Regions from separate parts of the Mesorhizobium sp. M1396 genome, predicted to be linked through region 1. Evidence: predicted binding sites of a transcription regulator. Region 1 holds the regulator's gene; each other region holds the start of a gene.

Region 1 (6,021 bases):
TTCGCAGCGTCGGTCATTGCAAACTCCTTCTTGTTTCCTCATGCCGGCAAAGGCAAAATTCTGCAGTGCGACACGTTGAGATCACCGCAATGCGCGTATTCGCCACCGCATTTCAGGAGGTGCGTGCCAGATTGGGCCAAGGCCTAATGTTGCACTGCGAAACCCGCCTTTCAATGCCAATCTTCTTGGGCCAGTTTGCTCCTAATCGATTTGATCTGCTATGCGCGCCAGGCTTTCCTCGCGGCCGAGCACGGCAAGCACATCGAACACGCCCGGCGAGGTGCTCTTGCCGGTCAAAGCGGCGCGCAAGGGCTGGGCCACGGCGCCGAGTTTGTGGCCGCCGGCCACTGCTACCTCGCGGATCGCGGCCTCCGCCGAGGCGGCCGTCCAGTCACTTGTAAGCCCGTTCAAAGCTTCGTGAGCGCCGCGCAGGATCTTGCGGGCATCGTCATTGAGCAAAAGGGCCGCCTTGTCGTCGACCGGCAGCGGCCGCGTGGCAAACAGGAAGGCCGCGCCATCGACGAGTTCGACCAGCGTCTTGGCGCGCTCCTTCAGGCCCGGCAACGCGGCCAGCAGCTGCGCCTTGTTGCTGTCGTTCAGGCGCGCGGCCATCGCCGGGCCGCCTTCGAGATAGGGCAGGGTGGCGATGAAGATATCGAACAGTTCGGCGTCGCTCATGCGGCGCATATGCGCGCCGTTGATCGCCTCCAGCTTGGCGAAGTCGAAGCGAGCCGCGCCCTTGTTGACATCGCCGATGTCGAACCAGGAAATCATGTCCTTGATCGACATGATCTCGTCGTCGCCATGGCTCCAACCGAGGCGCGCCAAGTAGTTCAGCAACGCCTCGGGCAGATAACCCATGGCACGATAGGCCTCGACGCCGAGCGCGCCGTGCCGCTTCGACAGCTTGGCGCCATCGGCGCCGTGGATCAACGGGATATGCGACATCGAGGGCACAGCCCAGCCCATGGCGTTGTAGATCACGGTCTGACGGGCGGCATTGGTCAGATGATCGTCGCCGCGGATGATATGGGTGACGCCCATGTCATGGTCGTCGACGACGACGGCATGCATGTAGGTCGGATTGCCGTCCGAACGCAGGATGATGAAATCGTCGAGATCCTTGTTGGGAAAGCGCACCTCGCCCTGGACACGGTCATGCACCACCGTCTCGCCCTCGGTCGGCGCCTTGATGCGGATAGCACCCTTGGCGCCCGCAGGCGCCTCTGAGGGGGCACGGTCGCGCCAGCGGCCGTCATAACGGGGCGGCAGGCCCTTGGCTCTGGCGGCCTCGCGCATCGCCTCCAGTTCGGCCGGCGTGGCATAGCAATAATAGGCCTTGCCCATGCGCACGAGTTCCTCGGCCACCTCACGGTGGCGCGGCGCACGCTCGAACTGCGACACCGGCTCGCCGTCCCAGCTGAGGCCAAGCCAGGAAAGCCCGTCGAGAATGGCAGCGGTCGCGGCATCGTTGGAGCGCTCGCGATCGGTGTCCTCGATGCGCAGCAGCATCGTGCCGCCGGTGTGCCTTGCATACAGCCAGTTGAACAGCGCCGTGCGCGCGCCGCCTATATGCAGGTAGCCGGTGGGCGAGGGGGCAAAGCGGGTGACGACCTTGTCGGACATGGAACTCTCGGAAACCATCTGAAGCGGGGTGCGGCTGCGCGGACTTTCGCGCGCCCGGCGTTCATGTAGCATAGGGTGTCGAGGGCGCAAGGGGCAGACCCGATGGCTGGACGAGGCTGGGGCTCGGATCAGGGCGAGGACGCTGTCACTGGCGTCAGCGAGCGGTCCCTGTTTGCAGCGCCGTTGCCGGCTTCATTGCCGCCGCCATCGCCCCTCGTGCCGGATCCCGGCAAGGCGCCGTTGCAAGCGGATGCCTCCGCCCCGGTTCCAGTTGCCGAAGTCGGCAGGATCGTGCGCGTACGCCGGCAAATCGGCCGGATTTCGCTGCCGCGCCTGCGCCATGGCGTGGCCATGGCAGCGGGCCTGGAACTCGACCGAGGCGTGGCCTTCCTGCTGGTGCCGGTCTGCCTGGCGAGCGGAGCGATCGGCTATTTTTCGCTGGCGGCGGAACCTGACTTCGCAAAGCCTGTCGCAGTTGTCATCTTGGCGGGGCTCTGTGCGCTGGTCTCGCGTTCCTGGCCGAAAACCCATCTGTGCTTCATGGCGGCACTTTTGTGCGCGCTCGGCCTGCTCGCCGCAAAGGTCGAGACATGGCGGGCGGGAACGCAGATGCTGGGCTCGGAAATCTCGACGCAAGTGACCGGCCGCGTCGTTTCGCTCGACCGGATGGAGAGCGGTCGTATCCGGCTGACCATCGACGTCACATCGACTGCAAGGCCGAAACTGCGCTATGCGCCGGAGCGGGTGCGACTTTCGGCGCGAAAGATCCCGGCGGACATGATCGCCGGCTCCCTGATCACTGGATATGCCAAGCTGTTGCCGCCGACCGGGCCGGTGCGGCCGGGCAGCTACGACTTCTCCTTCGACAGCTATTTCGCCGGCATCGGCGGCAGCGGGTTCTTTCTCGGCAATCCAAAACTTATCGTCACCGATGACGGCGGCATGCCGATATCGGCCCGCCTTTCCTCGGGGATAGAAAAAGCCCGTGAAGCGATTGCCGACCACATCAGGGGCAGCGTCGGTGGCGCCGAGGGCGAGATCGCCGCGGCGCTGATCGTCGGCGTGCGCGCCGGCATTCCCGATGACATCAACGAAGCTATGCGGCGTACCGGCATCTACCACATCATCTCCATTTCCGGACTGCATATGGCGCTCGTCGCCGGCACCATCATGGGGTTGCTGCGCGGCGCCTTCGCCTTGTTTCCGGACTTTTCCGCGCGTCGTCCGGTCAAGAAATACGCCGCCGTCGCGGCACTGTTCTCGATCGCCGCCTATCTCATCATCTCAGGCGTCGTCGTCGCCGCCGAGCGCAGCTTCATCATGCTGGCGGTGATGCTGATTGCCGTGCTGTTCGATCGGGCGGCACTCACCATGCGCAATCTAGCAGTTTCGGCGATCGCCGTCATCGTGGTGTCGCCGCATGAAGTGGTCGGCCCGAGTTTCCAGATGTCCTTCGCCGCAACCGCGGCGCTGGTCGGCGCCTATGCCGGCTGGTCGGAGCATCGTGCGGGAAAGACGAGACCACCGCCGCCAAAGCGGTCGCTGCCTGGTTTCCTGACGCGAAAATTCCTGCTGGCGGCAGGCGGCCTTTCCATGACTTCCATCATCGCCGGCGGCGCCACGGCGCTGTTTGCCATCTGGCATTTTCAGCGTGTGTCGCCGCTCAGCCTGTTCGCCAATCTGGCGATCATGCCGATCGTATCACTGGTCGTCATGCCTTTCGCAGTCCTCAGCGCACTGGCGATGCCATTCGGCGCCGACGGCCCCTTTCTTTATGTAATGGGCAAAGGCCTGACGGCGATGATCGCAATGTCCGGATGGATTTCCGAGCGTTCGCCAGTCGACGCAATCGGCTTGATTTCGCAGCAGTCTGTTCTTCTGGTGGCGATTGCCCTTGTCATCGCGACGATGGCGACGACATGGCTGCGGCTGGCAGCTCTTCCTTTCGCGCTTGCCGGCCTGCTGACGGTCTCGGACACGCGCGCACCCGACGTGCTGATCTCGGAGGACGCACGGCTGGTTGCGTTGCCGATCGGCGGCGGCGAACTCGCGGTCAGCCGGGCCAGGCCGAACGAATTCACCGTCGACAACTGGAAGCGTGCGCTGACATCCGAAAGCATCATCGTGCCGGAGGTGTTCGACGAAGGCGACGGTCAATTCGACGTCGCGGATGCGGCTGAAATGCCGCCCGGAGCGCCGTTCTATTGCACATCAGGCGTTTGTCTCGCCAGGCATCCGTCTGGCGCGTTCATTGCCTATATCGAGGACCGAAAAGACACCTGGAAAGCCTGTGGTTTCGCCGACCTGATCGTCATCAATGACGCGACGGCCTATGACGCCTGTCACAACCCGCTGGTTCTGGTCATCACCAAACGGCAACTGGCCCGCAAAGGCAGTGCTGCCGTCTTCTTCGATCGCCAATCGGCGACCACGCCGGCGACAATCAGCTTCGCCGTGGACAGGCCATATCGACCCTGGCACGCGCAACGCAAGTTTTCGCGCGAGGCGAGAGGCCTGCCGCCCTTCAAGAGACCCGAGAAGCCAGTCGTTAAACCGCAGCTGCCTCAGTAGCGGCGGATCAGGCCAACGAGCTTGCCCTGCACCTTGACCCTGTCTGGCCCGAAAATACGGGTTTCATAGGCCGGATTGGCGGCTTCGAGAGCAATCGAGGCGCCCTTGCGGCGGAACCGCTTCAGCGTCGCTTCCTCTTCATCCACCAGCGCCACGATGATCTCGCCAGGGCTCGCCGTATCGGCATTGCGGATGATGACGGTGTCGCCGTCGAAGATGCCGGCCTCGATCATCGAGTCGCCCTTGACCTCCAGCGCATAGTGCTCGCCGCCCATGATCATGTCTGGCGGCACCGAGATCGAATGCGTCTGGTGCTGGATGGCATCGATCGGCACACCGGCGGCGATGCGCCCCATCACGGGGATCGACACGGCGGCGACCACGTCGTCGTCATTGCCTGCTGAAGACATCCGCGAAGACGCTGGCCTGATCTGCCGGCCAAGGCCGCCCTGGCCGAGACTGGCCTGACCAAGACTGCCCTGGATGACGCTTGGAGAGAACTTCTTTGCCGCGTTGAGGCCGGGTGCGATCGAGTCCGGCAGCCGCAGCACTTCCAGCGCGCGTGCCCGGTTGGGCAGCCGGCGAATGAAGCCGCGCTCTTCCAGTGCCGTGATCAAACGATGAATCCCGGATTTGGAGGCAAGGTCGAGCGCCTCCTTCATCTCGTCGAAGGATGGCGGAATGCCGCTTTCCTTCAGGCGTTCATGGATGAACATCAGCAGTTCGTGTTGCTTGCGCGTCAGCATGGCGGCCCCCAGGGTACCTGAAACCAGAATCGGAAAAACAAACCCAGAACAAACACTATCTGTTCCAGTTGTGTTCCGCAACTGTTTAAAGTTTAATGAATTTATTAGGGGGGTCGAAATTATTGGCGCTCGCCAGCGGGCCTCGTCGACGACTGTATGCCGTCACAATGCGCTTGCCGGCATTGAAATTGTTATGGTTAATGGGCTGTGGCCCACCCTTGGCTCAAGCCTGGCATGAGCTGCCCATGGATCCGCGACGGGCGCATTTCCAGCTTTCCGGGCGTTCGTTTGCCGTGAACGAAACGAAGCCAAAATGCCAACCTTGGTTAATCTATTGCAGCCTGCGCCGGCCACCAGCGGCGAACGCATTCGCGAGTTGAAAAATTCGTCCTCCGTCATCCGACCTGGGGGCAAGACGCGACAACAGATCGTCGGGACGGCCGCGTCAGGTCACGGCCTCCTTGACGGCGAAACGCTGGTCCTTCCATGCACTCGTGCGCAGAATGTCTTCCAGCACCTCGACCGCCAGCCACACGTCCTTGTAGCCGACATAGAGCGGCGTAAATCCGAAACGGATGGTTGACGGCGCGCGGAAGTCACCGATCACTCCGCGCTCGATCAGCGCCCGCATGATTTGATAGCCATGATCGTGAAGGAACGACACATGGCTGCCGCGCCTGGTCGCGTCGCGAGTGCTCTCCAGCGTGAGACCATAGGCGCCGCACTTCGCTTCGACGAGCTGGATGAACAGTTCGGTCAGCGCGACACTTTTCTTTCGCAATGCCGCCATGTCGACGTCGTTCCAGATGGCAAGCGCGCCTTTGAGCGCCCGCATCGACAGGACCGGCTGCGTGCCGCACAGAAAGCGGCGGATACCGGTGCCGGCAACATAACCCCGTTCGAAGGCAAAGGGCCGTGCATGCCCCCACCAGCCGCTGAGTGGCTGGCTGATCTCGCCGTGGTGGCGCTGGGCGGCATAGATGAAGGCTGGCGCGCCCGGACCGCCGTTGAGGTACTTGTAGGTGCAGCCGACAGCGAAATCAGCATTTGCATGATCGAGCTCGACCGGCAGAGCGCC
Region 2 (6,021 bases), on a different contig from region 1:
GGGCGCGTTGCGCAACCCGTCGGCTGCCGATGGCCAGTTCGGCCGTCTGATTTTCGGCTTCGCCGTGACCGAAGCGCTGGGCATCTTCTCGCTTCTGATCGCGCTTCTGGCCCTGTTCGGCTGAGTCCCTCTTTGGCTAAGCCATGAGAAGATTGGACAGGCCGGCCGCGCAAGCGGCGGGCCTGAATTTCGGGGATAGTCCATGTTCGTGACATCTGCCTTCGCGCAAGAGTCCGCGCCTGCCGCAACGGAAGGCGAGACGCATTCCGGCACCAGCGTGCCTGCCGAAGCGCACGGCACCTTTCCGCCATTCGATCCTGCGACGTTTCCGTCGCAGCTTCTGTGGCTGGCGATCACTTTCGGGCTGTTTTACCTCTTCCTGAAGCGGGTGGTGATGCCGCGCGTCGGGGGCATCATCGATGTCCGCAACGACCGCATCAGCCAGGATCTCGACCAGGCAGCCAAGTTGAAGGGCGAGGCCGACGCCGCCGTTGCTGCCTACGAGCAGGAACTGGCGGAAGCCAAGACCAAGGCCAACGCGATCGGCCAGCAGGCCAACGATGCGGCCAAGGCCGAGGCCGAGACCGCGCGCAAGAAGGTCGAGGCCGCGCTCGACGCGAAGCTTGGCGAGGCCGAGGCCCGCATTTCTTCCATCAAGGCCAATGCCATGAAGGAAGTCGGCAGCATCGCCGAGGATACCGCTTCGGCGATCGTCGAGGCCCTGGTCGGCGGCAAGGCCAGCAAGGCCGAGATCGCGGCCGCAGTCAAATCCGTGGCCAGGTGAGGAGCGCATCATGGACTACACCTCTCTAGCAACGCTCTGGGCCACGGTAGCTCTGGTTATCTTCCTTGGCGTTGCAGTCTACATCAGGGTACCTGGCCTGATCGCCAAGGCGCTCGACGCCCGCGCGGACAGGATCAGCAACGAGCTGGACGAAGCGCGCCGGCTGCGCGAGGAGGCCCAGCAGCTGCTGGGCCAGTACCAGCGCAAGCGCAAGGAAGCCGAGCAGGAGGCCGCCGCCATCGTCGCCGCCGCCAAGCGCGAAGCCGACATGCTTGCAGCCGAGGCGCACAAGAAGACCGAGGACTATGTCGTCAGGCGCACCGCGCTTGCCGAACAGAAGATCGGCCAGGCCGAGCGTGACGCCATAAGCGAAGTCCGCGCCAGCGCCGTCGATATCGCCGTCGAGGCGGCACGCACGCTGCTTGCCGGCAAGATCGACGCCAAGGCCGGTGCCGAGCTGTTCAAGGCTTCGCTCACGGACGTGAAGTCGAAGCTGAACTAGACGGTCCGTCCAGCCAATCATCGAAAGCCGCCCGGGAAACCTGGCGGCTTTTTGTTGTGGATAACCAGATTGGCGAGGCGGCCGAGCGCGTAATCTCCCTCCTTGAGGGGGAGATGGCCGGCAGGTCGCCGCGCGTGAAGCGCTGACCTCATCTATGCTGAAAAATGGCGTCGTGCCCAGTCGAGCCGACCCCCTCTGTCGCCTTCGGCGACATCTCCCCCTCGAGGGGGAGATCAGCTGCCATCGCCGTCGGCTCAATCCAGGCCGGCGAGGCTCTCTTCCTCAATTACTTCCACCCCGCCCAATCTGAACGGCGCAAACGACACGCGGTGCAGCCGCGCTACCGGGCCATGCGCCTCGATCGCCGTGCGATGGCGGACCGTGGCATAGCCCATATGAGCCTCGAACCCATAGCGGTCGTGATGGTTGCCGCAACCGCACATCATGCGGTCACGCATCACCTTGGCGACGATCGAAGCGGCGGCGATCGATTGCGAACGCTGGTCACCCTTGATCAGCGCGCGCCCAGCGCAAGGCAGGCCCGGCGGTACGTCGCGCCCGTCGGCGAGCGCGAGCTTCGGCTGAACCGACAGGCCAACCAGGGCGCGGCGCATCGCCTCCAGGCTTGCCTTGAGGATATTGCTGCCGTCGATGCCCTCGGCGCTGATCGAGGCCATTGAGACCGCCTGCGCGGAGCCGAGAATTCGCAGGAACAGGGCCTCGCGCTGCAGATGGCTGAGACGCTTGGAATCGTCGAGGCCGTCGGGAATGTTGGCGGGATCGAGCACCACCGCCGCCGCGACCACCGGCCCGGCCAGGGGACCGCGCCCGGCCTCGTCCATGCCCGCAACCGGCCACAAACCTTCGGCCATCGCCTTCGTCTCGAAGGAGAAGTCGGGCCTCTCGATGATCTCAAAGAGAGGCGGAGAATCAGAACGCGTGCGAGCCATGTTGCGGCGAGGTTCGCATCGGCTCCGATTCTCCGCAAGTCCCTCCGGGTCGGGTGGGGCGCCGGACCGGGAGGGCACCGTCTGCAAGCCGGGGCAGGCCGGACGGGATTCCTGTGCTGCGGCGGATCGACCACCGCAGCGGATTGCACTTCAAAGCAGCGTCAGCTGTACCTGGTCCTTTCCCGCGGGAACGAACTGGTCGGTCCGCAGCGTGCGCCGTTCGACATTGAGGCCGAGCCGTTTGGCTGTGATCTCGAAGCGCCGGCCGATCTGCCAGGCATAGGGACCGGCGCCCTTCATGCGCTTGCCCCATTCCGAATCGTAGTCCTTGCCGTCGCGCATCGAGCGGATCAACGACATCACGTGACGGTAGCGGTCAGGATAGTGGCGCAGCAGCCAGTCCTTGAAGATTGGGCTGACCTCCAGCGGCAGGCGCAGTAGGACATAACCCGCCTCGCGCGCGCCGGCGGCACGTGCCGAATCGAGAATCCGTTCCATCTCCGGGTCGGTCAGGCCGGGGATGATCGGCGCCACCATGACCGAAGCCGGAATGCCGGCATCCGAAAGCTGCCGGATCGCCTCCAGCCGCTTGGTTGGCGTCGACGCCCGCGGCTCCATCGTTCTGGCCAGCATCCGGTCCAATGTCGTCACCGACAGCGCCACCTTGGCCAGCCCCCGTTCGGCCATGCGCGACAGGATATCGATGTCGCGCGTCACCAAAGCGGATTTGGTGACGATGCCGACCGGATGACCACGCGCTTCCAGCACTTCGAGGATCTCGCGCATGATCCGGTATTGCTTCTCGATCGGCTGGTAGGGGTCGGTGTTGGTGCCGATGGCGATGGTGCGCGGTTGGTAGCCGTCCTTCGACAGTTCCTTGTCGAGCAAGCGCGCCGCATCCGGCTTGGCAAACAGCTTCGATTCGAAATCGAGGCCCGGCGACAGGCCCATGAACGAGTGCGTCGGCCGGGCAAAGCAATAGACACAGCCGTGCTCGCAACCGCGATACGGGTTGATCGAACGGTCGAAGGAAATGTCGGGCGATTCGTTGCGGGTGATGATGGTGCGTGGCTTTTCGACCTGCACTTCGGTCTTGAAAGGCGGCAGTTCCTCCAGCGAATTCCAGCCATCGTCGAACACATGCCGGCTGACCGGCTCGAACCGGCCCGACGGATTGATGCCCGCCGACCTGCCGCGGTTGCGGTCCGGACGGACACGCATGCCACTCTGCTCGATCATCGCATTGGCCATCTCGGCCCGTCCAGCTCCGAAAGCCGCAATGTCGGCGCGCACGATCTGTTCCATCTTCGCCCGCTCCCAGGGACTGTCGGTGTTGTGTCGAATCGCTCTGTTCATGAAATTATTCCTATTTTGTCGATGAGAACAAAGCAAGAACTTTTTATGCTTCGCTGGATAACTGGCGCCGTGCCGCGCTTTCCGCTATTCGGCTAATGATGCTCAGTGTTCTCATCGAGACGTGCAATGACGAGGAAGGCCTTACCCGCACGCTCGCCTCGCTGATTGGCGGCGCGGTCGAGGGCATGGTGCGTGACGTCATCGTCTGCGACACGGGCTCAACCGACCAGACGCACCGTGTGGCCGAGCATGCCGGTTGTCAGTACGTGACGGGCGGCATCGCGGTGGGGATTCGGCAAGCCAAGGGGGATTGGTTGCTGCTCCTGGAGCCGGGCGCACGATTGATGGAGGGCTGGATCGACGCGGTCGTCGACCATACGGCCAGGCAAACCACGGCGGCACGGTTTTCGCGGGCGCGGGGCAGCCGTACGCCGTTCCTGGCTCGCGTCTTTTCCCCAAACCGCGCCTTGGCCGATGGATTGCTGATCAGCAAGCGTCAGGCCGCGGCCAAGAGTGCCGTCAGCGCCGAGGCCATCGCCCGCGGCTTGGCGACAAAGCGGCTCGACGCCGAGATCTGGGTGGCGCCGGCGAAACAGGAACGTCGCCCCCCGAGGTGATTTTTTGCAGCTTGGCGCTGCGCTCGGCTTTCGGCATCGAAGTCGACAAGGACCGGCGCCTGTTTGAACGGCTCTCGGTCGTCCAGCGCGTTGATGATGACGATAGCCCTTGTGTAGTCTCTGGCGATTGCATCGTCCTCTCCGGCGATTGCGGCGACATAGACGCCGCACTCCCGGCAGATCAAATAGTCGCCCGTCCTCAGCCCGAATTGGTATTTTTGCAATCGCGCCTCGTCCTTGACCGAGATGATCAGTCTGCCGTCCGGATCGGCAACGGCGCGCGAACCATGTCTGACACAGAACGAGCATTGGCAGGCGCGAACTTCGATTTGCGACGCATCGAGCTCGGTTGAAAATGCAAGGCGTATGTTGCCGCAATGGCATCCGCCGGTATGCGTGGTCATCATATGCGCCTTGTCGTGATGGCGATGATCGCCTTCAGGCAAGGTACTTTTGCGAGGTCCGGTTTGGAATGGTGTTTCGAAGGGCACCGGTGCTGTTCTGCCTGGCAAACGCGGCGTGGAGCCGACGCTTCGCCTCGGCTTCTACGGAGCCGATTTGCCGCGTCGCAAATGCTCGTCCAGGCGCGGCATGATCTCGACGAAGTTGCACGGCATGTGCCGGTAGTCGAGCTGCGCCTTCAGGATGCCGTCCCAGGCATCCTTGCAGGCACCGGGTGAGCCCGGCAGCACGAAGACGAAAGTGGCGTTGACGACGCCCCCGGTCGCCCGGCTCTGGATCGTCGAGGTGCCGATCTTGTCGTAGGAGATGCGGTGGAACACTTCCGAAAAGCCGTCCATGCGCTTTTCGAAGATCGGCTCCAGCGCTTCCGGCGTCACGTCGCGGCCGGTGAAGCCGGTGCCGCCTGTGGTGATCACGACATCGATATCCTTGTCCCGCGACCACGCCAGAACCTTGTCGCGGATTTTTTCGCGGTCGTCGGTAACGATGTCGCGGGCAGCCAGGGTATGACCGGCCTCGGTGATGCGGTCGGCCAGCGTCTGGCCGGATTTGTCGTCGGCAAGGCTGCGCGTGTCGGAAACGGTCAGCACCGCGATGCGCACGGGAATGAAGGAGCGGCTCTCGTCAATTCTGGCCATCGGCTCCCTCCGATGCGATGCTGCGCGTCGCCGCGACGAACCAGTCGGGCTGGCGGCCGCGGATCTCGGCGGCGGCGCGCTTGGCGACATTGCCTGTTTCAAACAGGCCGAAGCATGTGGCGCCCGACCCGGACATGCGTGAAAAACCCGATCCAGCTTTGTTAAGCCAGGAAAGCGCCCTGCCGATGGCGGGCTGCATCGCCAGCGCTGCCGGCTCGAGATCGTTGCGGGTGATCTCCAGCCAGTTGCGCAGGCTATGAAAATCGATGCTGCGTGGCAGCGGCGGCAAGGCTTCGTTGTCGCGACGAGAAAGTGCCGCGAACACATCGGCCGTCGACATCGGCGTGCCTGGATTGACCAGCACCAGTCCCAGCGCCGAAAAATCCGGCACCATCGACAGCTCGTCACCGATGCCGCCCGCGACCAGCGGCTTTGCCGCCAGGCACATCGGCACATCGGCGCCAAGCGAGAGGCCGATCCGCGCCAACTCGGTGCCATCGATATCCAGTGCCCATATCTCTGCGAGCCCGCGCAGCACGGCTGCCGCGTCACTCGAGCCACCGCCGACGCCCGAGGCAACCGGCAGGTTCTTTTCAAGCCGGATGACGACCGGTGGGGTTTTCTCCAGTCCGGCTTCTGTTCGCAGGGCATCGCGCGCCCTAAGCACAAGATTGCTGGCGTCGACAGGAACGGCCGGCGCGTAGCGGCCGGA
Region 3 (6,021 bases), on a different contig from region 1:
CTCAGAATCTGGAATTTCCTGGAATGGCGGGTTTTCCCAGCCATCCCCTATGTAGGTAGTTTTGCCGCCACGTCGAGAGACGCCACAATTCCCGACAAAAGCCGTTTAAGCGTCTTTCGCGTGAACGGGCAAGTAGAAAGAACAAAGACCGAACACGCTCCTGACAAAGCTGTGCAAAAACTGACTTGCACGTAACCTCCCGACGATCACATTTTTCGGTAACCGGCTATTGAAGCTTGACGGGCGCCGGCTCCTGGAGGCAAGCTTCGGCAGTCAACGAAGCCGGCCGTCTTTCGATGGTCTCGCCGCCCAGAGGCGGCCTGCGAGACGCCGCAGGCATTAGCGATTTGTGCTTCGGACGACAACGTCGCAATGGACAAAAAGGAGCGGAGCTATGACGCCACCGGATCGTCCCACAGGGTTCCAGTCGTTACTGGAGCGGCGGCAGGCATAAGTGCCAGGGTTTAGCGTTTGCGCCACCCGACAAACCGTGACCTGCCATACCCCGTAAAAATCAGAGACTGCAGTCGGATCGTCGGCTGACGCCGCGTTGCATCCGAAATCTAGTGCCGGCAGTACGCCCCCGGTAGAAGTTGGATTTTAGATCCAAAAAGGCCCCGTCCGTTTGCGCAAAGCACGGCGGGGCCGTTTTATGTGCGGATGTCTTGTTGGCGATATGCCAGCGCAGCACGCCGGCACCACTATCGGTGGCGGGGCTGCCCGATTGAGCCGGCTCCGAGATCGACGGTGATGCTGCCGGAAATCCTGACATCCGTATCGCCGATCTTGAACTGGCCGTTGCCGTTGCCGGGATATGCATCGTCGGGTTCGGGAGCCGGCTTGGCGATGCGATAGTCGCCGGCCACGCCGGGCAGGGCGCCTTTTTGCGCCTGCGCCGAGCTGTCGCCGGCGAAGGCCGTGCCGCTCGAAAGGCACACGAGCGCTACAACGGCGATGACACGGTGCAATGTTCTGGGTGGATGAGTGTCGATCATCCCAGGACTATAGTGGCCTGCCCCCGATGGGACCAGACCGGCATCATCAAATCTTCGAAAGCCGGCAGGAAGCCGGGCCTGGCTTTATGCCGCCTTTTTTCGCGTGTCGAAAACGTGGTCGACGATGCCCCAGGTCTGGGCCTCGCGGGCGGTCATGAAGTGGTCGCGGTCCAGCGTGCGTTCGACCTCCTCATAGGTGCGTCCGCAATGCTGCGCATAGAGCCCGGCCATGTGCCGTTTCGTCTGGACGATGCGCTCGGCATGGCGCTGGATGTCGGAGGCTTGGCCCTGGAACCCGCCCAGCGGCTGATGCAGCAGGATGGTGGCGTTCGGCAGCGAGATACGACGCCCCGGTGTGCCCGCCATCAGCAGGAAAGAACCCATCGAGGCGGCAAAGCCCATGCACACGGTCGACACCGGGCAGCTGATGTATTGCATCGTGTCGTAGATGGCGAAGCCGCTGGTCACCACGCCGCCCGGCGAGTTGATATAGAGCGAGATCTCCTTGTCGGGATTGTCCGATTCCAGCGACAGCAACTGCGCGCAGACCAGCGCCGAGATGTCGTCGTTGATCTCGCCATTGATGAAGACGATGCGCTCGCGCAGCAGCCGCGAGAAAATGTCGAAGGCGCGTTCGCCGCGGCTCGATTGCTCGATTACCATCGGCACCAGACTGGCAACACCGCTCATGATCTTCTCTCCATTGTCCTTGTTCAGGCTGCGCGCAGCAAGCGGCGAAGCGTGTTTGCGGCGATCGGCTTGCGTGTACCGTTGGCGTCGAGCGAAAGCCGGCAGCTAGCGCACGCCATGGCGACAGCGGGCATTGCCTTGCGGGCGAAGCCGTCATGGACGATGCGCAGATGGGTGCCGCCGGAAACGGTTCGGGCAAGTGTGAAGGTGACAATGCTGTCCAACGGGCCGTCGAGGCGATCCTGCCGCGCGGCGTCGCCTGGCTGCTCCCGCCAGGAATAGCGCAGCAGCTTCTCCGGCTCGGCGTCGAGGATTTCGCATTCGATCGCTGCATCCGGCCCGACGAAGGCAAAACGATTGCCGGTCTCCGGCCTGATGTCGTTCGGCATCATCCATGCGGCGAGCAGCTCCGGCACGGTCAGGGCCCGCCACACCTTTTCCGGCGGCTCGGCAAGGTCGTACTCGAACTCGATCGCATCGGGAGAGATCTCGCGATGGTTTTGGTCGGCTTTCATCGATCGAACGTTCGTCATTGGTCCATGTCCTTCAAAACCGCCTTCAATCTTTCGATGCGTTCCGGCCAGAAGGTCCGGTAGCGTTCGATCCAGGAGAGCAAGGGGGCGAGCCCCTGCGGATCGGCGCGGTAAAAAGCATTGCGGCCGGCACGTCGCTCGACCACCAGGCCGGCGCCGCGCAGCACCGCCAGATGCTGTGACACCGCCGGTTGCGACACCATCATGCCGGTGCGCAATTCCGATACCGTCATTTCACCAGCGGCGAGCCGCTCAAAGACGGCGCGGCGCGTCGGGTCGGCCAGGGCCCGGAAAATCTCTGCTTCGATCATGACAAAAGCATAAGTGGATACTTATCGATTTGGCAAGCGTTCTTTTCAAACCCATATGTGGGCTCCGGCGATGCTGCCATTCCTTGACAATAAGCGGCAGTGCGGATAAGAACGAAAAGGGAACAAAAACCTTGTGGGAAAAGCCAGCCTTAGCAGGCGGCCGACGCCCGCAGCCTGTAAGGTGCTGCGACAAAAATTGGTTTTGGATGAGCGGAGAAATATCATGGCGGGTAGCGTCAACAAGGTCATTCTGGTCGGTAATCTCGGTGCGGACCCTGAAATCCGCCGCCTGAACTCGGGCGAGCCGGTCGTCAACATCCGCATCGCGACGTCGGAAAGCTGGCGCGACAAGAATTCCGGCGAGCGCAAGGAAAAAACCGAGTGGCACAACGTCGTCATCTTCAATGAGGGCATCGCCAAGGTGGCGGAGCAGTATCTGAAGAAGGGCATGAAGGTCTATGTCGAGGGCCAGCTGCAGACGCGCAAATGGCAGGACCAGACCGGCGCCGACAAGTACACGACGGAAGTCGTGCTGCAGAAATTCCGGGGCGAGCTGCAGATGCTCGACGCACGCGGACAGGGTGAGGGCGGCCAGATCGGAGGCAATGCCGGTGGCAGCAGCCGTGGTTCCGATTTCGGCCAGTCCAGCCCGAGCGAAGGCTTCAATCGCGGCGGCGGCGGTGGTGCCAAGAGTGGCGGCGGTGGCGGTTCGTCGCGCGAACTGGACGACGAAATCCCGTTCTGAGGACAATCGATCGTATTGAGGGGCAGTCACCGGAGAGGGGACAATGTCGCAGGACCCGCTGCTTGCCGCACCCTCTCCTATACCCTGGCATGCCTTTGCGGCCTTCGCCGCACTGGCGATAGGGCCAACGCAGTTGGCATTGCCGAAGGGAACGCCGAGCCATCGCATCGCGGGCTATGTGTGGGCCGCGCTGATGCTGGTCATCGCCGACTCGAGTTTCTGGATTCATCAGATCCGGCTCATCGGCCCCTCAGTCCGATCCATTTCCTGTCGATCCTGGTGCTGGTCACCGTGCCGCTGTGGCATGCTCACAATCACTGCATCGCCAGGATCGCAAGGCGATGATCGCGCTGTATGTCTTTGCATTGGCCGGCGCCGGCATCTTCACGCTGTTGCCGGGCAGGGTCGTGCACGACGTCGTCTTTGGCGTCGCGCGAGCCGGGCCGTGATCCTCTTCGGTTTTAGAGGCGGATGACCGCAAAATTGGAAGGAAATGTCAGGTGAAAGCACGCGTAAAGTGGGTCGAGGAGCGCACCTTCGTCGGTGAGTCCGGCAGTGGCCACAAGGTCGTGTTCGGAACCGCGCCCGGACCGGAAGGCAAGACGCCGGGCCCGAGCCCGATGGAACTGGTGCTGATCGGGACCGGCGGCTGTTCGGCCTATGATGTCGTCCATATTCTAGAAAAGGGCCGCGAAGCGGTCGAGGATTGCGTGGTCGAACTCGACGCCGACCGGGCGGAAACCGAGCCAAAAGTGTTCACGCGCATCCACATGCATTTCGTGGTCAAGGGCCGGGCGCTGTCCAGCGACAAGGTCAAGCGGGCAATCGACCTTTCGATCGAAAAATATTGCTCGGCTTCGGCGATGCTGGCCAAGACCGCTGCGATCACTCACGACTTCGAAGTGATCGATGCGGCCGTGAATTAGGCGGAAGGCAGTAGGCACTGCCGTTCACCCCGCCATCAGCGCCTTGATGCCGTCGGCGACGAACTGCACGGCCAGTGCCGCCAGGATAACGCCGAGCAGCCGGGTCAGGATCGAGCGCCCGGTCTGGCCGAGGATGCGGTCGATGCGTTCCGACAGCACGAACACCAGATAGGTGATGGCGAGGCAGGCGAAGATGATGCCGACCAGGGCCGCCTGCGCGGCAAATCCCTGAAAGGAACCGGAGAGCAGCACCGTCGCCGAAATCGCGCCGGGCCCGGCGATCAGCGGGATCGCCAGCGGGAAGGCAGCGATGTTGTGGATCATGTCCTTGGTGATGGCGACGTCGCCGATCTTCTCCTTGCGGTCCTGCCGGCGCTCGAACACCATTTCGAAGGCGATGAAGAACAGCAGGAAGCCACCGGCGACGCGGAAGGCCGGCAATGTGATGCCGAACACCGACAGGATCGAGGCGCCGGCAACCGCAAACAGCGCCATCACCAGGAAGCCGATGATCGAGGCGCGGACGGACACCTGCTGGCGCTCGTCGCGGTTCATGCCTCGTGTCACGGCGAGGAACAGCGGCGCCAGCCCGGGCGGATCGATGGTCACGAGAATGGTGACGAAGGCGTTGAACAGGCTGTCGAAGCTCGGCATCTCTGACCCCTCCCGCCGGGCAGGGCCCGTACCATGGCATTGGTAGAGCAAAGCCCGGTCGGTGGGAACAGTTTCGGGCATTCAACTTTTGAAAGCATGAGCGCGAAGGTTCGCGAGGCTTTCATTTCGAGCGGCTGCATTCCTCGATCATCGAACCGCCCGCTGTGCCAGGAACTCGACTTCCAGCCGCCATGTCGCGCCATTATCGTGCGAACGCTCGCCGAGCCAGCGGAAGGAATTTTCGGTGATGCGCGAAAAACTCCAGCGCACCGAGGACCCGGTGCCATCGGCGCCGACTTGCACGATCGTGTCGCCCTCGGCGCGGCCGAGCTGGCGGCTGAAATACTGGTTGCGCGGATCGCTCCAGAAGATGTGCCAGGCATCCGCGCCGGGATCATAGACACGCAGTGTCGTGCCGTAGAAGGTCCAGGTGCCGAGCGAGGGCGAGGGGCCGGCATCACGCGCGGGCAGGATCCAGACGTCCTGGATCGCCCGGCCCTCCAGCACCCAGCCGAAATGCACCTCGCCACGCCCGGTCAGCACCGTGCCGTCCTCGAGATGGCGCGAGGCATCGAACATCCAGGCGCCGACGAATCGGCCGTAAAGGTTCAGTTTTTCGGCAAGCCCTTCTGCTGGTCCGGAACTGTGCAAGGCTTCGGCAAACGAGGATTGGTCGAACATGATTCAGCTCTCTTCTTGTCAGGAGACCGAGAAGGGTAGGCGGTGACAGGGTTCTGGGCTTGGGAAAAATTGCTATATTTCGGCCATGACAGCGACAATGCATACGCTTGCATCCGGCCCCGGCTGGCACGTGACGGATGTGATCTGCACGGCCGGCGCCGGCGACCGGCCGTTCGAGGAAGCACATCAGGATTTCTGCGTCGCCGCCGTCACCAACGGCACGTTCCGCTACCGCGCGCAACAAGGCACGGCGATGCTGGCGCCCGGCGCCCTCCTGCTCGGCAATCCCGGCACATGTTACGAATGCGGGCATGAACATGGCAGCGGCGACCGTTGCCTGTCGTTTCATTTCGGGCCGTCCTACATGGAAAGGATCGTGGCTGGCGTGCCGGGCGCCAGGAAGCTGGCCTTTGAGGTGCCACGCCTGCCACCTTTGCCGGCCTTGGCGTCCTTGCTCGCCGAGGCGGAAACCGCTCGCGAGACGGC
Region 4 (6,021 bases), on a different contig from region 1:
CGCTCTGGACGAACAGCCGGGAAAACAGGATATGGCCGACCACCTGGCCGTCTTCTTCCGCCACCAGTTCGGCAACGGCGTCGCCGCCGGTCACCAGCGCGTCGACCAGCCCGGCCTCCGCCTGCTGGCCGAAAGCGTGCTCCTCGACGAGGCGAATGGCCTCGCGATCTCGCGGAGTCGCCGCGCGTATCGACATCATGCTCATGAGAATTTCATTCCTTTTTCGATCTTGGCCCCGCGCAGGAATTCCGACGCGGCGGCGGGCCTTCCGCCCGCCCGTTGAACTTCGACCAGCCTGATCGCGCCTGTCCCGCAGGCGACAGTCAGTCGGTCATCGAGAATTCCTCCCGACTCGCCCAAATCTTCCGAAAGCGACAGGCCTTGCGGTAGCGTCGAGCGAAGCAGTTTCAGCCGTTCCGGGCGGCCGCCAATTCCTATCTCCGACCAGGCGCCGGGAAAGGGCGACAGGCCACGAATATGATTGTGGACCTCGCTCGCCGAGCGAGTCCAGTCCACGCGCGTCTCGGATTTATCGATTTTCTTGGCGTAGGTCACCCCATCCACAGCTTGTGGGGTAAATGTCAGGGTGTTCCTTTCCAGTCGCGCTAGCGCTTCCACCATCAGGGCTGCGCCGACACTCATCAACCGATCATGCAGATCGCCGGCAGTCATATCGGGTTCGATGGTACATTTTTCAACCATTCCGACCGGGCCAGTGTCCAGGCCCCCTTCCATGCGCATCACCATCATGCCGCTTTCCAAGTCACCGGCCATGATGGCGCGCTGGATCGGCGCGGCGCCGCGCCAGCGCGGCAGAAGCGAGGCATGGCCGTTGATGCAGCCAAGCCGGGTTGCGTCCAGAATCGCCTTCGGCAGCAGCAAGCCATAGGCGACGACCACGGCGACATCGGCGTGCAAGGCACGGAAGGCGGCCTGCTCGGCCTCGCTCTTGAGCGATGTGGGCGTGCGCGTCTCGATGCCCAGCCGCTCCGCCTCGCGCTGCACCGGCGACGGCGTCAGTTCCAGTCCGCGCCGTCCGGCGGCGCGCGGCGGTTGCGTATAGACGGCGGCGACATCGTGACCGGCCTCGGCAATGGCGTGCAGCGTCGGCACCGAAAACTCGGGCGTGCCCATGAAGATGACGCGAAGGGGCATTTTTCTTTCGATATCCTGTCTTCTGCTCGCGCCGTGAGCCGGCTCAGGCACCCGCTTCAAACGGGTTTATGATCTTCAGGTCAAGGCCGTCAAAGTCGCGGGCGACCAAGTTCGCTTTTCCTTTCCGCTTCGATTTTGTCCATGATCTCGGCGTATTCATCGCCAATTGCGCTTTCAGCGACGAAAGCCGAGCGAATTGTGTGCCGCCAGTTCGATTTCGCGTTTCAAAGGCTCGGGAATGTCTCTGATCAGGAAGTCGGCCATCGGCATCTCCATTTGGTGCTGTGCCGCCAACATCAGGCCTGGAGTGGACTCCAGCCCTATCCCACCAGCTTGCCCGGCGCCTTGTCCCTGGCGAGCTTCTTGAATTTCTTCACCACCATGTCGCGCTTCAGCTTCGAGATGTGGTCGATGAACAAGACACCATTGAGGTGGTCGATCTCGTGCTGCAGGCAGGTCGCCATCAGGCCCTCTGCCTCCAACTCCTGCAATTTGCCGTCGCGATCGAGATATTTGACTCGCACGGCGGACGGGCGTTCGACCTCGGCATAATAATCGGGGATCGACAGGCAGCCTTCCTCGTAGACGGACCGCGCATCGGCGCTCTCCAGGATTTCCGGGTTGATGAAGACGTGCGGCGCCGGCTCTTCGTCTTCCTTGGCGAGATCGATCACCAGCATGCGCAGCGGCTCGCCGATCTGGATTGCGGCCAGCCCGATGCCGGGGGCGTCATACATGGTCGCCAACATATCGTCGGCCAATTTGCGCAAAGGTGCGTCGACGCGCTCCACCGGCTTGGAAACCTGGCGCAGGATGGGGTCGGGAAGGATGATGAGCGGCTTGATCGGCATGGCGTTCCACCTAAGACCTCCAGCGAAAAGCGTCAACCGCCGGGCTTGAGGCTCGTTCACGTTTTGATCTGTGTCAGCCGTGCGAATCATCTATGCTGTCCACATGAATGATCTGACCACCATCCTTTCAGAACCTGTCGCCCGGCTTGGCGCCACCACGATCACGCTCGGCCATGCGCTGGCCTTCGGCGCCTTTCTGTTCCTCAGCCTGTTCGTGGCGCTCGTCATCGCGCTATGGCGATCGGCCAAGGCGCGCGCCGTCGCCGCGGCCGAAGCCGCCGACCATGCCCGCGATGCCGAAACAAGGATGGCCGGCATTCTGCAATCGCAGGCCGAGATGCAGGGCCGCATGGGCGCCATCGCCGAAGTGTTCGGGGCACGGCAGGCGGAATTGACGCAGTCGATCGGCCAGCGTCTCGATGCCATGACCGGCCGCCTCGGCCAGACCATGACCGAGCAGACCAAATCGACGCATGAAAGCCTGGCCAAATTGCAGGAGCGGCTGGCGATCATCGATGTCGCGCAGGGCAATATCCAGTCGCTCGCCGGCCAGGTCGTGCAGTTGCAGGCGATCCTCTCCAACAAGCAGACGCGCGGCGCCTTCGGCCAGTCGCGCATGGAGGCGATCGTCGCCGACGGCCTGCCGCACGGCGCCTATGAATTCCAGGCGACGCTGTCGAACGGCAGCCGGCCCGATTGCCTGGTGAAGATGCCGAACGGCGCGCCGTCGCTTGCCATCGACGCGAAGTTTCCGCTGGAAGCCTGGAATGCCATCCGCGCCGCCGACGGCCCCGACTTGCAGAAGGTCGCCTCGCAGGCCTTCCGCCGCGACATCGAGATCCATGTCCGCGATATATCGGAAAAATACCTCATCCAGGGCGAGACGCAGGACACCGCCTTCATGTTCGTGCCGTCGGAATCGGTGTTCGCCGAGATCCACGAGAATTTCGAGGCGATCGTCCACAAGGCGCATCGCGCCCGTGTCGTCATCGTCTCGCCGTCGCTGCTGATGCTGTCGATCCAGGTCATTCAGGCGATCCTCAAGGACGCCCGCATGCGCGAACAGGCGCATCTGATCCAGGGCGAGGTCATCCGGCTGATGGAGGACGTTGCGCGTGTCGACGAGCGTGTGCGCAAGCTGCAGGTCCATTTCGGCCAGTCCGCCAAGGACATCGACGACATCCTGGTTTCGACGTCGAAGGTCACCAAGCGCGGCCAAAAGATCGAGGCGCTGGAATTCGGCGCGCAACCCGATGGTGATGCCGCCGCGGACGCGGCGTCACGGGCTCCCGCTGCGAAGGTCGACGCGGGCACCCGCGTCGCCGATTCGAAAACCGGACAGCTCAGGCTGAGGGTCGTCGAAGGCGACGACTGAGCGACGGCGCCGGATCCGCCCCTACTGCTCTTCCTTGGTCGTCATACCCGGGAATTCCGGCAGCCAGGGCAGCGCCGAGCGATGCCAGCTTTGCCTTCTCGGGACCAACTGTTCACGTTGCCGCGCCGTGCCGACCCGGATGCCATAAACCTTCGGCCCGTCGCCAACCGATGTGGCGTAGAGATGCGAGCCGCACTCGCCGCAAAAGCCCTGCGCGCGCTTGGCGCCGCTCGATCCTGTCTTGATATAGACCTTTGGCGCACCCTTGGTGATCCGGTACTGGCCTTCCGGCGCGCCCACGGTCACGCGAAAAGCCGTTCCGGTCAGTTGCTGGCAATCGATGCAGTGGCAGATTCCGGTGTTCTCCGGGTCGACCTCCGCCTCGTAGGTGATGGCGCCACAATGGCAGCCGCCGTCGATTTTCATCGTCGTTCCTCCAAAGTCTCTTTGATCTTAGCAAGGCAAGACCGTGAGGCAATGGCGCGGCGCTAGTCCAGCGCCGGATCGGACGCGGTCTCGATCAGCTTGCTCCGCTTTTCCCATGTGCCGGTGGTCTGCGGCTTGACGAATAGCCGCGTGATCTCCGGCATCTCCTTTTTCAGCCGCGCCTCCAGGCGCTCGACGCAAGCTTCGATCTCCGGCGCCGTCAGATGATCCTCGAACTCGATACTCAGGCCGGCAACGATCTCCGCCGGCCCCATATGGACGGTCAGGACGCCGTTCGCCTGCCGCACCGCCGGATCCTGCTGGGCGATCGCCAGCACCTGTCTCTGCACTTCGGGCGACGCCGGCTCGCCGATCAGCAGGCCCTTGCTTTCGCGGGCCAGGAAAATCGCCGTCGCGCCAAGGATCAGCCCAATACCGATCGAGGCGGCGCCGTCGAGTTCCGGCTTCTTCAGCAGTTCGGCCGCCAGGATGCCGGCAAAGGCGACGATCAGGCCGAGCAGGGCGGCACTGTCCTCGAACAGCACGGTATAGACGCTCGGATCCTTGCTCGATTGCACTGCCCGCAGCCAGCCCTGCTCGCCCTTCTGCTTGCGGAACTCCTTTAGCGCCACCAGCCATGAGCTGCCTTCGAACAGGAAAGAGAGGCCCAGGACGATATAGTTCACCTTGACGTTGGCGACCGGTTCCGGCGCCATGATGTGGATCACGCCCTCGTAGAACGAGACCCCGGCGCCCACGGCAAAGACGAGAAGTGCGACGATGAAGCTCCAGAAATAGAGTTCGCGCCCGTGACCGAGCGGATGCGTGCGGTCAGCCGGACGGGCGGCGCGATGCATGCCGTAGAGCAGCAAGCCGCCATTGCCGGTATCGACCATCGAATGCACGCCTTCCGACAGCATCGCCGAGCTGCCGGTGAAGAAGGCGGCGGCAAACTTGGTCAACGCGATAGCGAGATTGCCGGCCAGCGCCGCGTAGATCACCCTTTTTGAGCCGCCATGCCCAGCCATGGTGTGTGTCCCCGTTAGATGAGCACCCAGCCTAACGGCCAGACGGCAGAAGCTCCACAGGCATCACAACGCACGAACCGCGGGCTCGTTCAAGGCTGGCGTCCGTCAAAGACATTGCTGGTTAGAGATTGGCTGGCGGAAGGCGGGCTAGTCGACGATCTCTTCGGTCCACACCTTGAAGGCGGCGAGCGTGCCCGGCCCGAAAATATGGGTCAGCGGCACGTCGGCGGCGTCACGGCCGGAGGCGATCAGGATGCGGCCGATGCGCGGCGCATTGTTGCGCGGGTCGAAGACATGCCAGCGGCCGCCGAGATAAACCTCCATCCAGGCGCAAAAATCCATGCTCGCCCATGGCTTCGGCATGCCGATGTCGCTGATGTAGCCGGTGCAATAGCGCGTCGGGATGTTGAGTGCCCGGCAGAAGGTGACGGCAAGATGCGCGTAGTCGCGGCACACGCCGCTCTGTTCGCGATAGGCCTCCGCGGCGGTGCGTGTCGGCCGCGCGTTGCCGTAGTTGAAGACGATATGATTGTGGACGAAGTCGCAGACCGCCTGGACGCGTGGAATGCCAAGCGGCGTATGCCCAAACAGCCGCCATGCTTCGCTCGCCAGAAGGTCGCTCTCGCAAAACCGGCTGGGCAGCAGAAACAGCAGTGTGTCCGCCGGCAGGTCGCGCACCTCGTGCTGCCAGGCCATCAGGTCGCCCATCTCGAAGGTGCCGGGATCGCGGATCACGGCATCGGTGCCGAAGGTGAAACGCCCGGGCGGCGCAACGAACCGGTTGCACCAGTTGCCGAAACTGTCGCGGTAGCTCTCTATCGGCACCGGCGGGTTGGAGATCAGGAAATCCGGCCGCTCGAGATCGGAGGCACGCGAATAGTGGACATTCAGCATTGCGATGAGCGGCGTTTCCTGAGGAAAGTCGAAGCTCATCTCGCAGCCGATGTGGATTCGCATTGTCGTCCTGAGGGCCTGCCTGACGATCACCCGGCGACGGCACGGGTTGATGCTGCAGTGCGAAAATGACCATGGCACGGACCGCCAGGGTTTACGAGCAAATTAGAGCAATTCCAGGAAAAGTGTGAAGCGGTTTTCCCGGGAAAACGCATAGCGTTTTCCCTTGGGAATTGCGTCAAAACAAAGAGTTAGAACTATTCACCGTTTCCAGGAAACGGTGAATAGTTCT

The links. Region 1 encodes LexA, which represses DNA repair genes until DNA is damaged. Its sites were predicted from a motif close to TGTTCNNNNTGTGTTCNG; they were not measured.
Region 2: the regulator LexA is predicted to act here: its motif matches at 3,616-3,633, upstream of NKH02_RS30805 (PA0069 family radical SAM protein).
Region 3: the regulator LexA is predicted to act here: its motif matches at 2,637-2,654, upstream of NKH02_RS07980 (single-stranded DNA-binding protein).
Region 4: the regulator LexA is predicted to act here: its motif matches at 2,060-2,077, upstream of NKH02_RS09440 (DNA recombination protein RmuC).

What each region holds. Positions count from the first base shown of each region.
Region 1 is NZ_JAMYLA010000044.1:41,344-47,364, reverse strand. It holds gene gltA (citrate synthase) at 1-17, opposite strand, end outside; gene gltX (glutamate--tRNA ligase) at 202-1,626, opposite strand; gene NKH02_RS25010 (ComEC/Rec2 family competence protein) at 1,729-4,197, shown strand; gene lexA (transcriptional repressor LexA) at 4,191-4,943, opposite strand; gene kynU (kynureninase) at 5,389-6,021, opposite strand, start outside.
Region 2 is NZ_JAMYLA010000071.1:11,377-17,397, forward strand. It holds gene NKH02_RS30785 (F0F1 ATP synthase subunit C) at 1-124, shown strand, start outside; gene NKH02_RS30790 (F0F1 ATP synthase subunit B) at 203-784, shown strand; gene NKH02_RS30795 (F0F1 ATP synthase subunit B) at 795-1,286, shown strand; gene rnhB (ribonuclease HII) at 1,541-2,236, opposite strand; gene NKH02_RS30805 (PA0069 family radical SAM protein) at 2,387-3,541, opposite strand; gene NKH02_RS30810 (glycosyltransferase) at 3,691-4,209, shown strand; partial or broken gene NKH02_RS34600 (GFA family protein) at 4,395-4,616, opposite strand; gene moaB (molybdenum cofactor biosynthesis protein B) at 4,755-5,309, opposite strand; gene NKH02_RS30825 (4-(cytidine 5'-diphospho)-2-C-methyl-D-erythritol kinase) at 5,296-6,021, opposite strand, start outside.
Region 3 is NZ_JAMYLA010000009.1:67,246-73,266, reverse strand. It holds gene NKH02_RS08000 (hypothetical protein) at 702-995, opposite strand; gene NKH02_RS07995 (ATP-dependent Clp protease proteolytic subunit) at 1,080-1,685, opposite strand; gene NKH02_RS07990 (SRPBCC family protein) at 1,709-2,218, opposite strand; gene NKH02_RS07985 (ArsR/SmtB family transcription factor) at 2,215-2,529, opposite strand; gene NKH02_RS07980 (single-stranded DNA-binding protein) at 2,753-3,274, shown strand; partial or broken gene NKH02_RS34535 (DUF2306 domain-containing protein) at 3,318-3,464, shown strand; gene NKH02_RS07975 (OsmC family protein) at 3,775-4,200, shown strand; gene NKH02_RS07970 (MarC family protein) at 4,225-4,854, opposite strand; gene NKH02_RS07965 (hypothetical protein) at 5,002-5,535, opposite strand; gene NKH02_RS07960 (helix-turn-helix transcriptional regulator) at 5,621-6,021, shown strand, end outside.
Region 4 is NZ_JAMYLA010000011.1:70,428-76,448, reverse strand. It holds gene NKH02_RS09455 (GNAT family N-acetyltransferase) at 1-205, opposite strand, end outside; gene fmt (methionyl-tRNA formyltransferase) at 202-1,155, opposite strand; gene def (peptide deformylase) at 1,476-2,006, opposite strand; gene NKH02_RS09440 (DNA recombination protein RmuC) at 2,110-3,381, shown strand; gene NKH02_RS09435 (GFA family protein) at 3,403-3,807, opposite strand; gene NKH02_RS09430 (cation diffusion facilitator family transporter) at 3,870-4,835, opposite strand; gene NKH02_RS09425 (transglutaminase-like domain-containing protein) at 4,983-5,792, opposite strand.